DNA from 2 places in the Bradyrhizobium sp. HKCCYLS3077 genome. Region 2 is predicted to be linked to the other one. Evidence: predicted binding sites of a transcription regulator. Region 2 holds the regulator's gene; the other holds the start of a gene.
What was found. The regulator LexA, encoded in region 2, represses DNA repair genes until DNA is damaged. The targets are predictions, from matches to a motif close to TGTTCNNNNTGTGTTCNG.

Region 1: ACQR0Z_RS13940 (PA0069 family radical SAM protein) is a predicted target of LexA. The motif match lies at 4,515-4,532, and genes of this name have one in related genera.

What each region holds. Positions count from the first base shown of each region.
Region 1 is NZ_JBNPTH010000003.1:449,835-456,354, forward strand. Features, by position in the region: gene ACQR0Z_RS13925 (bifunctional helix-turn-helix transcriptional regulator/GNAT family N-acetyltransferase) at 189-1,118, opposite strand; gene ACQR0Z_RS13930 (glycosyl transferase) at 1,184-1,756, opposite strand; gene ACQR0Z_RS13935 (phosphoketolase family protein) at 1,934-4,351, opposite strand; gene ACQR0Z_RS13940 (PA0069 family radical SAM protein) at 4,543-5,736, shown strand; gene ACQR0Z_RS13945 (ribonuclease HII) at 5,823-6,520, shown strand, end outside.
Region 2 is NZ_JBNPTH010000004.1:50,429-56,948, reverse strand. Features, by position in the region: gene ACQR0Z_RS16460 (molybdopterin molybdotransferase MoeA) at 1-1,145, shown strand, start outside; gene lexA (transcriptional repressor LexA) at 1,353-2,054, shown strand; gene ACQR0Z_RS16450 (hypothetical protein) at 2,336-2,773, shown strand; gene ACQR0Z_RS16445 (ComEC/Rec2 family competence protein) at 3,335-5,626, opposite strand; gene ACQR0Z_RS16440 (hypothetical protein) at 5,765-5,977, shown strand; gene ACQR0Z_RS16435 (glutamine--tRNA ligase/YqeY domain fusion protein) at 5,990-6,520, opposite strand, start outside.

The sequences.
Region 1 (6,520 bases), on a different contig from region 2:
CCGGGAATGTCTCCGTCATTCCGGGGCAATCGACAGACGCAGCCGCGTCTGGCGATTGAACCCGGAATCCCGAGCTTGCAGGCGCGTGCAAACCAATATCGAGATTCCGGGTTCAAGGCCTGCGGCCTTGTCCCGGAATGACGGTGGTTGCGGTTCAGCGCAGTTTGCTGGCCGCCGGCGCCGTGCGTCTACAATTCCAGCCGCCAAGTCTCCCCCATCAGCGGCACGCCGAACATCGCATGCGGCTCCTCGGCGATCTTGCGAAAGCCGGCGCGGGCATAGATGTCGCGCGCGGCCGTCAGGATGCTCTGCGTCCACAGTTCGATGGTCCGGTAATTCTTCTCGCGCGCGAAGCGGATGCATTGCTCGGTGAGGGCCCGGCCGACGCCGAGCCCGCGGGCCGACTTCTCGACGAGCAGCAAGCGGATCTTGGCGATGTCGTCGCCGCCCTTGACCAGGAAGATCGAGCCGACCGGCTCGCCGGCCAGTTCGGCGATCCAGCAATGCTCGCGCGCCGGGTCGTAGTTGCGGATGAACTGCGCTCCGATCTCGGCCACCAGCGCTTCGAAACTGGCGTTCCAGCCATACTCCTCGGCGTAGACGGCGCCATGACGGGCGATCACCCAGCCGATGTCGCCGGGCCGGTGGCTGCGCAGCAGGACCGGCGCGCGCGACGGCGGCGTGGGCGACAGCGCGCTCTCGATGGTCGCCATCGCGCCGACCAGCCGCTCGCGAAGCGCCGGCGTGAGCGGCGCGATCATCGCTGCGATCTCCTTCTGCGAGCTGCGGTCGAGCCTGGCAAAGGCCTGCCGTCCTTTCGCGGTGAGTGCGAGCTGCTGCTGCCTGCGATCGGACGGCAGCGGCGTCCGGGTGATCAGGCCCTTTTCGTCGAAACTCTGCACGATGCGGCTCAGATACCCCGCATCCAGGCCGAGATAGGTCCCGATCTCCTTGGCCGACACCGCCTCGCGATGGGCGAGCTCGTAGAGCACGCGGGCCTCGGCCAGCGAGAACGGGCTGTCGAGCAGGTGCTGATCGAGCGCGCCGAGTTTCTGGGTGTAGAAGCGGTTGAAGGCGCGAACGGCGGTGACCTGGGTGTCGGATGGCGCTGGAATCATGGCTCGTCTCCAATACTTGCCATTGTCAAACATATGGTTGACTTTGGCAAGTATCGAGACGGCGCTCAGATCATGACGATCCGGCTGCGCAGCATGGTGCGGGAGGAGCGGCCGAGCTGGCGCAGCAGCCGCGTCTCGGGGCGCCTGGCCTCCGGCCTGTAGCCGCCGACCTGGCGGTAGTGGTCCCTGGCGATCAGCAGGCCCTGGTCGCCGAGCGGACCGAAGAGAGCGCGGCTCACCGCCCGCAGCCGGTCGCGCAGGCTGACAGGGGCGTAGGGTGAGCGAGCATAGCGGAAGACGCCGGCGAGCGGCCGGCCGCCCGCCCCGACGCTCTGGATGAACTGCATGGTCTCGTCGATCCAGCCGGGATCGAGCACGGCGCCCGCGGGAAGGAACATCAGCCAGGGCGCGCGGGCCTTGGCGGCGCCGGCGGCGAGCGCGGCGGCATGAGACCCCTCGAACTTCATGAAGTGGCAGCCGGCGACGTCGGCGACGCGCTCCATCACGCTGGAATCGGCGGAGCGGTCGACCAGCAGGACCTCGGTGACGACTCCGGCCGCGGCCCCCGGCACCAGCGCGGACAGGGTGGCCACGGCGGTCTGCTCGACGCCCTCGGTCGGGATGATCACGCTCAGCATGAACCTGGCATCTTCGTTTGCAGCGCCTCCGGTCTGGTTGTTAGCATCTTGTCACAATCAAATCAGCCCGCTGCACTGCGGAATTTTGCAGCAGCGGGCACGCGGCGATCCGTTCGGGCAATGCACGGCGGGTGCTATTTCAAGATGCCTTGGCGCAGACATGCGCGCTCGGCTAGTTCAGTCGCCCGGCTGCGCCGGCGTCGTTCCACCGGCGCTGTTTGTCCACGCCCAGTCGCGGATCTCCGGCATGTCCTCGCCATGCGCCCGGATGTAGCGGGCATGTTCGATCAGTGCGTCGCGGAATTTCTGCTTCACATGCGCCGCCGCGACGCTGAGCCCAGGCACCCGTTCGATCGCTTCGATGGCGAGATGGAAACGGTCGAGCTCGTTGAGGACGACCATGTCGAACGGCGTCGTCGTGGTGCCTTCCTCGATGAAGCCGCGCACATGCATGCCGGCATGGTTGGTGCGGCTGTAGGTCAGCCGATGGATCAGATAGGGATAGCCGTGATAGGCGAAGATGACAGGCCTGTCGGTCGTGAACAGGCTGTCGAAATCGCGATCGCTGAGGCCGTGCGGATGCTCGGACCGTGGCTGCAGGGTCATCAGGTCGACGACGTTGACGACGCGGATCTTGAGGTCCGGCAGCTCCTGGCGCAGCAGGTCGACGGCGGCGAGCGTCTCGAGCGTCGGGACGTCGCCGGCGCAGGCCATCACCACGTCGGGCTCCTCGCCGGCGCGCTCGGTGCCGGCCCACGACCAGATGCCGATGCCGGCGTCGCAATGAACCGCGGCCTCCCGCATCGAGAGGAATTGCGGCGCGGGCTGCTTGCCGGCGACGATGACGTTGATGCGGTCATAGGTCCGCAGGCAGTGGTCGGCGATCCACAGCAGCGTATTGGCGTCCGGCGGAAAGTAGATGCGGACGATGTCTGCCTTCTTGTTGGCGACGAGATCGACGAAGCCGGGATCCTGGTGGCTGAACCCGTTATGGTCCTGCCGCCAGACATGCGACGTCAGCAGATAGTTCAGGGACGCGATCGGACGCCGCCACGGCAGCTCGCGCGAGACCTTCAGCCATTTGGCGTGCTGGTTGAACATCGAATCCACGATGTGGATGAAGGCCTCGTAGCAGGAGAACAGGCCGTGACGGCCGGTGAGCAGATAGCCCTCCAGCCAGCCCTGGCAGAGATGTTCGCTCAACACCTCCATGACCCGGCCGTCATGGGCGAGATGGACGTCATAGGGCTCGATGCCTTCCATCCAGACGCGCTCGGTGACGTCGAACACCGCGTCGAGCCGGTTCGAGGCGGTCTCGTCCGGGCCCATGATGCGGAAGTTCCTCGCCTCCGCGTTCAGCCTCACGACCTCGCGCAGAAACTTGCCGAGTTCGCGCGTGGCTTCGGTGATGGTCTCGCCGGGTGAGGTGACCTCGACCGCGAAGGCCCGATAATCCGGCAGCTTCAGCTCGCGCTTGAGCAAGCCGCCATTCGCATGCGGATTGGCGCCCATGCGCCGCGTCCCCTTTGGCGCGAGAGCCTGCAACTCCGGCACGAGACGGCCGTTCGTATCGAACAGCGTCTCCGGCTGATAGCTCTTCATCCACGCTTCCAGCAGAGCGAGGTGCTCCGGCTTGCCGCGCGGATTTGCGATCGGCACCTGATGCGCGCGCCAGAAGCCCTCGACCTTGAGGCCGTCGACTTCCCTAGGCCCGGTCCAGCCCTTCGGGCTGCGCAGCACGATCATCGGCCAGCGCGGCCGCTGGATCGCCGCATCCGGCTGGCGCGCGTTCTGCTGGATCGAGCGGATGCTGGCGAGGGCGACGTCGAGCGCGTCGGCCATCTGCCGGTGCATCGCCTTGGGCTCGTCGCCTTCGACAAACAACGGCGCGTAGCCATAGCCTTCGAACAGGGATTTGAGCTCGGCATCGCCCAAGCGGCCGAGCACGGTGGGATTGGCGATCTTGTAGCCGTTGAGATGCAGGATCGGCAGCACGGCGCCATCGTGCGCCGGGTTCAGAAACTTGTTCGAGTGCCAGGACGCCGCCAGCGGGCCGGTCTCGGCCTCGCCATCGCCGATCACGCAGGCGACGATCAGATCGGGATTGTCGAACGCGGCGCCGTAGGCGTGAACCAGCGCGTAGCCGAGTTCGCCGCCTTCGTGGATCGAGCCCGGCGTCTCCGGCGCCGCGTGGCTCGGGATGCCGCCGGGAAAGGAGAACTGCCGGAACAGCTTTCGCAAGCCGTCCGCGTCACGGCCGATATCGGGGTAGATCTCGCTGTAGCTGCCTTCGAGATAGGTGTTGGCGACCATGCCGGGACCGCCATGGCCGGGACCGCAGACATAGAGGACGTCGAGATCCTGGGCGACGATGGCGCGGTTGAGATGGGCGTAGATGAAGTTCAAACCCGGCGTCGTGCCCCAATGGCCGAGCAACCGAGGCTTGATGTGCTCCGGCTTCAGCGGCTCGCGCAGCAGCGGATTGTCGAGCAGATAGATCTGGCCGACCGAGAGATAGTTGGCTGCCCGCCAATAGCGGTCGAGCAGGTCGAGATCGTCAGCGGGAAGGGTCGGTTGGGGAGAACTGAGCTGCATGGGACCTCGCTTGCCGTCCGTTTCGCGCCTGCGGGAGAGTACAGGAGAGTAACGCCGCACCGTCCCGTTCCAACGCGGCCGCAGCATAGAACGGGAATGTGATGGCTGGCCTTGCGCAGGCTCAGAACCGATCCTCCGAGCTTGTTCAATTTTGATCTTGTTATGTTCTCTTTTTGTGCTATGTCTTGGCCATGAGCCGAGCATCTTCACATGCCCTCAAGCGCCCGCCGGTCCCGGTGCCCTCCGAGCCGGTGGGCGCGCCTTCGTCTGGTCCTGATACGACTGGTCCTGACAAGGACTTTCCCGAACTCGCGGTCGCCATCGAACGGGGCCGGCGCCGCGGCCGGGGTGCCCAATCCAATGCGAGCGGCCGCTACGAGGCGGAGGCCCGTGTTGTCTTCGACGATGGCTGGCAGAGCCTCGAGGACTTGCCGCCGTTCAAGACCACGGTCGCGACCGACACCTCGCGCAAGGTCATCACGCGCAACGATTCTCCCGACATCGGCTTCGACCGATCGATCAATCCGTATCGCGGCTGCGAGCACGGCTGCGTCTACTGCTTCGCGCGGCCGACCCACGCATTCCTCGGCCTGTCGCCGGGGCTGGATTTCGAATCCAAGCTGTTCGTGAAGCCAGAGGCGCCGGCCCTGCTGGAGAAGGAGCTTGCCGCCAGCGGCTATGAGCCGCGGATGATCGCGATCGGCACCAACACTGATCCGTATCAGCCGATCGAGCGCGAGCGGAAGATCATGCGCGGCATCCTCGAGGTGCTGGAAAAGGTTGGCCATCCCGTCGGAATCGTCACCAAGTCGGCGCTGGTGATGCGTGATGCCGACATTCTGGCGCGGATGGCCAAGAAGAACCTGGCAAAGGTCGCGATATCAGTGACCACGCTGGATCCGAAGCTGGCCCGCACCATGGAGCCGCGGGCCTCGACGCCGTCGAAGCGGCTGGAGGCCTTGCAGGCGCTGTCGAAGGCGGGCATCCCGACCACGGTGATGGTGGCGCCGGTGATCCCGGCGCTCAACGACAGCGAGATCGAGCGCATCCTCGATGCCGCTGCTCATGCCGGCGTCAAGGAAGCGGCCTATGTGCTGTTGCGGCTGCCGCTGGAGGTGCGCGACCTTTTCCGCGAATGGCTGCTGGAGCACTATCCGGACCGCTATCGCCATGTCTTCACCTTGATCCGCGACATGCGCGGCGGCCGCGACTACGACTCGCAATGGGGCACGCGCATGAAGGGCACGGGACCGATGGCCTGGATGATCGGACGCCGCTTCGAGATCGCGTGCGAGAAGCTCGGCCTGAACAAGCGGCGGACCAAGCTGACCACGGATCATTTCGTGCGGCCGAAAGGCGGCGGGCAGCAGTTGAGCCTGTTCTGAGGCGACCTCAATTCGGAACTCGGCGGATGGGAATAGCGGGGAATTGAGGTCCGCTCCGGTTGCGCTGCGTTGGCTCGTTCCGCACGATGCCGGCCATGATTCGGGACCAAGCGAACAAGCCGGGCAGGGCGAAAGCGGCCGGTGCTGCGAAGAAGAGCGCCGCTGCGAAGGCCGCGACCAGGGCGGGCGCGGCCAGCAAGGCCGGCGCCAAGCTCGGCAAGGGCGTCATCGCGGTGGCCCCGCCAAGCTTTCGGCGCGAGCGGGCGCTGTTGAAGCAGGGCATCTGGCCGGTCGCAGGCTGCGACGAGGCCGGCCGCGGTCCGCTCGCAGGACCGGTGGTGGCTGCGGCGGTGATTCTCGATCCCAACCGCATCCCGAAGGGGCTCGATGATTCCAAGCGGTTGACCGCCGAGCAGCGCGAGATTCTCTTCGACAAGATCTGCAAGACCTCGGCCTTCGCCGTTGCCTTCGCCTCGCCGTCGCGAATCGATCGCGACAACATTCTGCGGGCGTCGCTGTGGGCGCTGTCGCGCGCGGTGAAGGCGCTGCCGGAGGCGCCGAAGCACGTGTTCGTCGACGGCCGCGACCGTATCGACGTCGGTTGCAACTGCGAGGCGGTGATCGGCGGCGACGGGCTGGTGATGTCGATCGCGGCGGCCTCGATCGTCGCCAAGGTCACGCGTGACCGGCTGATGTGCGCGCTGGCGCAGGACTGCCCCGGCTACGGCTTCGAGCAGCACAAGGGCTATGGCGTGCCGGATCATCTCGCCGCCTTGGACCGGCT
Region 2 (6,520 bases):
AGATGGTCGGGCTGGACGAGGCATTCCACCGCATCCTGGCGCGCGACCTGGCGGCACTGCGGACGCAGCCACCGGAGGCGATGTCGGCGATGGACGGCTACGCGCTGCGGGCGGCCGATGCCGACAGGCCTGGCGCCAAGCTCAAGGTGATCGGCGAGGTCGCGGCCGGGCGGCCGTTCGATCGCGTGGTCGGCGCTGGCGAGGCGGCGCGCATCTTCACCGGCGGCGTCGTGCCGGAGGGCGCCGATGCGGTCGTCATCCAGGAGGATACGACCGCGGAGGGCGGCCATGTGGTCCTCAACGAGGCGGCCATCAAGGGCCGGCACATCCGCCCCGCGGGTGTCGACTTCCATCAGGGCATGGTGCTGCTGAAGGCCGGACGCCGGCTCAGCGACCGCGACCTGTCGCTGGCGGCCAGCATGAATCATCCGGCGCTGCCGGTGCGGCGGCGGCCGAAGGTGGCGCTGCTCGCGACCGGCGACGAACTGGTGATGCCGGGCTCAGAGCCCGGTCCCGGCCAGATCGTCTATTCCAACGGCTATGCGCTGCGGGCGCTGGTGCGTAGCGAGGGTGCCGAGCCGATCGATCTCGGCATCGCCGTCGACACGATGGAGGCCACCGTGGCCGGTATCCGCCGGGCGCGCGAGTCTGGAGCCGACATCCTGATCACCACCGGCGGCGCCTCGGTCGGCGACCATGATCTGGTCAAGCAGGCCCTGGAGGCCGAGGGCGTCGAGATGGCGTTCTGGAAGATCGCGATGCGGCCGGGCAAGCCGATGATGCACGGCCGGCTCGGCGGCATGAGGGTGATCGGCCTGCCGGGCAACCCGGTGTCGTCCTATGTCTGCGCCATCCTGTTCCTGGTGCCGCTGATTCGTGCCCTGCTCGGGCGCGAGGAGGTCGCGCCGCCGCGCGAGACCGCCCTGCTCGGCCGCGAACTCGGGCCGAACGACTCACGCGAGGACTATCTGCGCGCGCAGTTGGAAGAGCGCCCCGACGGCACGCTGATCGCCACGCCGGTGAACCAGCAGGATTCGTCTCTGCTCGGGAATCTCGCGCTTTCGCAGGCGCTGGTGATCCGTCCGGCCTTCGCGCCGAAGGCTCCCGCAGGCAGCCCTTGCGAGATCCTGCGCCTGCCCAGGTGAGGCGTCGGTGGGTGGGCTTCCTCCGGTAAAGCTCGGTCCATTCATCATATTTTTAGGATTGCAGAACACACATCGAACAGATAGTGTCCGTTCATGATTTGTTTTTAGTATGTTGCGGGTGACGTGAATGACGGTCGTCCAGTTGGGCTCTGGGACGCAAGAGCTCTTGAGAACTTCGGACGACAACCAACCGGGGACCAGGTCGAGATGCTGACGCGCAAACAGTACGAACTTCTGCGGTTCATCAACGAACGGCTCAAGGAAGCCGGCGTGCCGCCGTCCTTCGACGAGATGAAGGATGCGCTCGACCTGCGCTCCAAGTCCGGCATCCATCGGCTGATTACAGCTCTCGAAGAGCGCGGCTTCATCCGCCGGCTGCCCAATCGCGCCCGCGCGATCGAGGTGATCAAGCTGCCCGAGCTCTCGCAGGCCGCCAACAACCGGCGCGGCGGATTCACGCCGTCGGTGATCGAGGGCAATCTCGGCAAGGTGCGCACCTCGACGCCGGCGCTCGACGATGGCGAGCGTCCCGTCGCGGTGCCGGTGATGGGCCGGATTGCCGCGGGTACGCCGATCGAGGCGCTGCAGACGCGCAGCCACACCATCAGCGTGCCGGCCGACATGCTCGGCAATGGCGAGCACTACGCGCTCGAAGTCCGCGGCGATTCGATGGTCGACGCCGGCATCCTCGACGGCGACATGGCGCTGATCCAGCGCAACGAGTCCGCTGACACCGGCGACATCGTCGTGGCGCTGATCGACGACGAGGAAGCGACTTTGAAGCGCTTCCGCCGCCGCGGCGCGTCGATCGCCCTGGAGCCGGCCAACACGGCGTATGAGGTGCGCATCCTGCCGCCCAACCGGGTGAAGATCCAGGGCAAGCTGGTCGGGCTGTACCGGAAGTACTGAGTCCCGGCGTCTGCGAGGCCGCCGGATCTGCCCAGCAGATCGGCGGTGTGAGCCGCCCGGACTCGCGGCCGCCTATTTATGAGTCAGTTGAGAATGCACATCATGATGTGCAGCGCGGCACACTCAAACGCTTGTGATCGGCAGCGCCCGCGCGCACTGCAGATCAGCGCAGAATTGCCGCGAAGCGCGCGCTAACATCGCTCCCGATGTCCACTCTGATAGAGGCCTGCGCCTGTCCGGGGGGAGCGTGGGTCAGCTATCTCTGAACGAGGAGCGATCCGATGTGTGACTACAGCCTCCATGCCGTTGCCTCCCGTCCCGCCAAAGTCGGCGAGACGCTGATCTCGACGACGTTCCGCGGCACCGCGACCCGCGGCTTCGCCTTGGAAAGCGAGCCGACCGTCGCGGTCTGCATGCTGCCCGGCACCGAGCTCGCCTTTGCCGAGGACGTCCGCTACGACAGCCGCTGGCTGTGGACCCGCACGATCCGCGAGCGCGTCGCCAAGTTCAACACCATCGAGAAGCACATTCCCGACCGCCATCACGACGCGATCGAGTTCGCGGATGGACGCCACGTGCTGGTGACTCAGCTCTGCGAAGGCCAGCGCGTCACCGTGCTGCAATTGCCGGTCAGCAAGCAGCCCGGCGAGCGTCGTGACATCGCGGAAGACGTGCCGGCACAGCAGCCGACGCCGATCCGCCGCATCAGCATCACCTGACCGGTAGGCATCACCTAGGTCACGCGACGAGCGGATCGCATCCGCATTCGTCGTTCCGGATCGCACGCGACACTGCAACCGTCGGACGGCTCTCAGCCAGCTCTGACGATTGCGGTGCCGTTGGCGTCTGTGAATCGTGGAATCGCCCATCCTAACGACCGCACTGGCCATGATGTGCTTCTACAGAATCGCATCTGGCGGCCCCGCGCTCGTTCACCCTCCCCTGGAGGGGGAGGGTCGGCTCATAGGCGCAAAGCGCGTATGAGCCGGGTGGGGTGATCTCTCCACTTGCACCGGCGCCCGCGGCTTCATCCCACCCCGCTCGCCCGCTTCGCGCGCGATCGACCCTCCCCCTCCAGGGGAGGGTGAGACCGATGTCGCGGTGCCTTGCCAGCGTCATCATAGGCAGTCGACGACTGTCGCGCAGAGCAGCCGGCGAAACTTTGTCCCAATCGTCAATGAGAGCATGATGGGCTCGATCGACTTCATGCTCTGGCTGTGTCCTGGTGCTCGCCTCCAGGGCAGGGATTGGGACGCTGCAGCGGTGGCGTGGGCGCCAGCCTAATCCTCACCACCCTGCTCCATCTCCGGCGGCGTCGCGTCCTGCGCGCGCGACGGTGACGCGCGCGGCGTCAGTGTCGCCTCGAACTCGCTGGCCTCGGCCGGCGCCGGCCACCACGGCCGGCCGGTGCCGTCGGCGCGCGCCGGCGTAACGGCGAACCCCTTGCCGCTCTGCACGAGCATCAAGGCGCCCTGCTGCTGCAGCCGCGGACGGTCGATCACAGCGGCCTGGCAGGATTTTGGGGCGGAGCGCGCCGTCACCACCAGCGCAGCGCGGGCGCAATCGTCGGCGAGGGCGTCCGCGCGCAAGGTCAGCGCGACGATGCGGCCGTCGGCCATGGCGACCACGCATCCTTGTTCGTCACAGGACACGCCGTCACTGAGCGACGACTCGGCAGGCAGCCGCGCGTCGGCGTCGGCCGCGAGCCATTCCTTGGTGACGAACACGTCCTTGCCGCTGCGCATCACATGCAGGCGTCCATCGCGGCCGCGGACGGCCACGGCACGCCCATCGCCGGAGACGAGAATGTCCGGCTGCGGCGTCACGACGGCCCAGGCCGCGGCCGCCGCCAGCAGCACCGCGCCCGACCAGCGCAGCGGCGTGCGCAAGAGGCCGATCAGCACGAGTCCCAGGCTGGCTGCGATCAGCGGCCCGATGCCGAACGCCTGGATGCGCCCGACGGCGCCGGGTAATGCGGCGACCCATCGGGTCACCGCGATCATCCAGTCGATGCCCCAGCCCATCACCGTCCAGCAGACGCCGTCGAGGCCGAACGGCGCCGCCAGCAGGCCTAGCAGGCCGGCCGGCATCACCAGCACCGAGACCACCGGCATGGCCGCAAGATTGGCCAGCACGCCGTAGGGCGTGACGCGGTGGAAATGAAACGCCGCATAGGGCGTGGTCGCAAGCCCCGCGATCAGCGAGGCCAGCAGCAGCATGGACAGTTCGCGACCGCCCCACAAAGCGATGCGCTGCGTCGTCGAACTGTCCGGCGTGGCAAACAGTTTCGGCAGCCCGAACTGCACCAGCGCGACGAGGCCGAGCGTCGCCGCAAACGACATCTGGAAGCTCGGATGCACCAGCGCTTCGGGAGCCGCGATCAGCACGACCATCGCGGCCACCGCGAGCGTGCGGAAGGTGACGGCGCGGCGGTCGACCATCACGGCGATCAGCACCACCGCCGTCATGAAGAACGATCTTTGCGTCGCGACCTCGGCGCCGGACAGCAGCAGATAGAACGCGGCCGCAAGCAGCGCCGCGGCTGCCGCCCATTTCTTGATCGGATGGCTGATGGTGAGGCCCGGGATCAACGCGAGCAGCGCGCGCATCGCGAAGAACACGACGCCGGCAACAACCGCCATGTGATAGCCCGAGATCGACAGCACGTGGCCGAGGCCGGAGATGAACATCGCGTCGTTGACGTCGGGCGTGATGGCGTCGCGCCGCCCGGTCAGCAGCGCGGTGGCGATGGCGCGCTCGTCGCCATTCAGCCGCGCACGGATGCGCGCATCGATCGCATCGCGCAGGCCCTGCATGGTCGCGGCATAGCGCAACGCCAATCCGCGCTCCTGCGCCGGGGGCTGCACGGTGATCGCACCCATCACGAAGCCGGAGGCGCCGATGCCCTGGAAGAACATGTCGCGCGCAAAATCGTAGCTGCCGGGACGCACCGGCGCGAGCGGCGGCAGCAGCCGTGCCTTGAGCTGCACGAAGCTGCCGACCTCCGGCGCCGTGCCCTTGCGCACCGCGAGCCGCACGCGCGCGAGCGTGACGCTGCTGCGCGGGCTCTCCATCGACGTCACCCGCAGCACGATGCGGTCGCTGCGCTCGCGGATATCGCGCGCTTCGACGAAGCCCGTGAGCGCGACCGAGTACAGCGGCCGGGCCAGCACGGGATGGGCGACGCGGGCGGTCTTGGCGGTCGCGACGGCAAACCCTGCCGCCGCCGCTGCGATCATTACGGCCGCCGGAAACAGCCGATGCCGGCGCATCAGCCCGGCCGCGACGCAGAGCAGCACCGCCGTGACGGCGGTGATCCACAGCACGGGCTCGTGGTCGGCGGAAAAATACAGCGCGATGCCGGCGCCGAACGCGACGGGCACCCAGGGCAACAGCCGCCCTGCGCCGGCCTCGTCCCGGGCCCAGCTCCCGAGCTTGCCGGCAAGCGACGGCCATGCGCCGGCGCCGATGGCGGACCAGCCGCCGGCGAGCGCGCCGCGCGGCGGCCAGACATCGGCCATCACGCCCGCGAACCCGCGCCGCCCTCCTGGCGGCCGCACCGGCCCCGCCATGCCCACACCACCCGCTACCGGACTGGCGTCAGGCTACCGGAAGCTGTGCGAGCGCGCCTAGCAGAACGGAACGGGAATATCGGTCGATGCATTCCGCGATGCACTGGAACTTTCGTCCGTCCCCGGAGTTATACGGCAATGGACGACCACGCGATCGACGACCCCTTCGCCGACCTCGAACTCGACAAGGCGATCCACCTGCGCTGGACCCTGCGCGACATCAAGGCCAACCGGCTCACCCTTTCTCCCGTCAGCGACGAGGACCTGTCGCTGCTCACCGAGCGCGGTCTCGTCGAAGTCAGCGACGGCGTGCCGGCGCTGACCGATGCCGGCCAGGATGCGATCGGCTGAGCCGCGCGCGCCTCAGCCCTTCGCGACCTCCTTCGCGAAGGTGTCGCGCAGGCCGATGGTGCGGTTGAACACCAGCCTGTCGGGCGTCGAGTCGGGGTCGCGCACGAAGTAGCCCTGGCGCTCGAACTGCATCGGCTCGGCCGAATTGCTTTCGGCGATCGCCGGCTCGATGCGCGCGTCGGTCAAGACCTCCAGCGAGTTCGGATTGAGGTCAGCGGTGAAGTCCGCCGCGTTCGGGCTCGGATTGGCGAACAGCTGGTTGTAGATGCGAATCTCCGCGACACGCGACTGCGCGGCCGGCAGCCAGTGCATCGTCGCCTTGACCTTGCGTCCGTCGGGCGCGTTGCCGCCCTTGGTCGCGGGATCATAGGTACAGCGCAGCTCGACGATCTCGCCGGCGTCGTTCTTGATGACCTCGCGGCACTTGATGAAATAGGCGTAGCGCAGCCGCACCTCGTTGCCCGGCGACAGGCGGAAGAACTTCTTCGGCGGGTTCTCCATGAAGTCGTCCTGCTCGATATAGAGCTCGCGGCCGAACGCGAT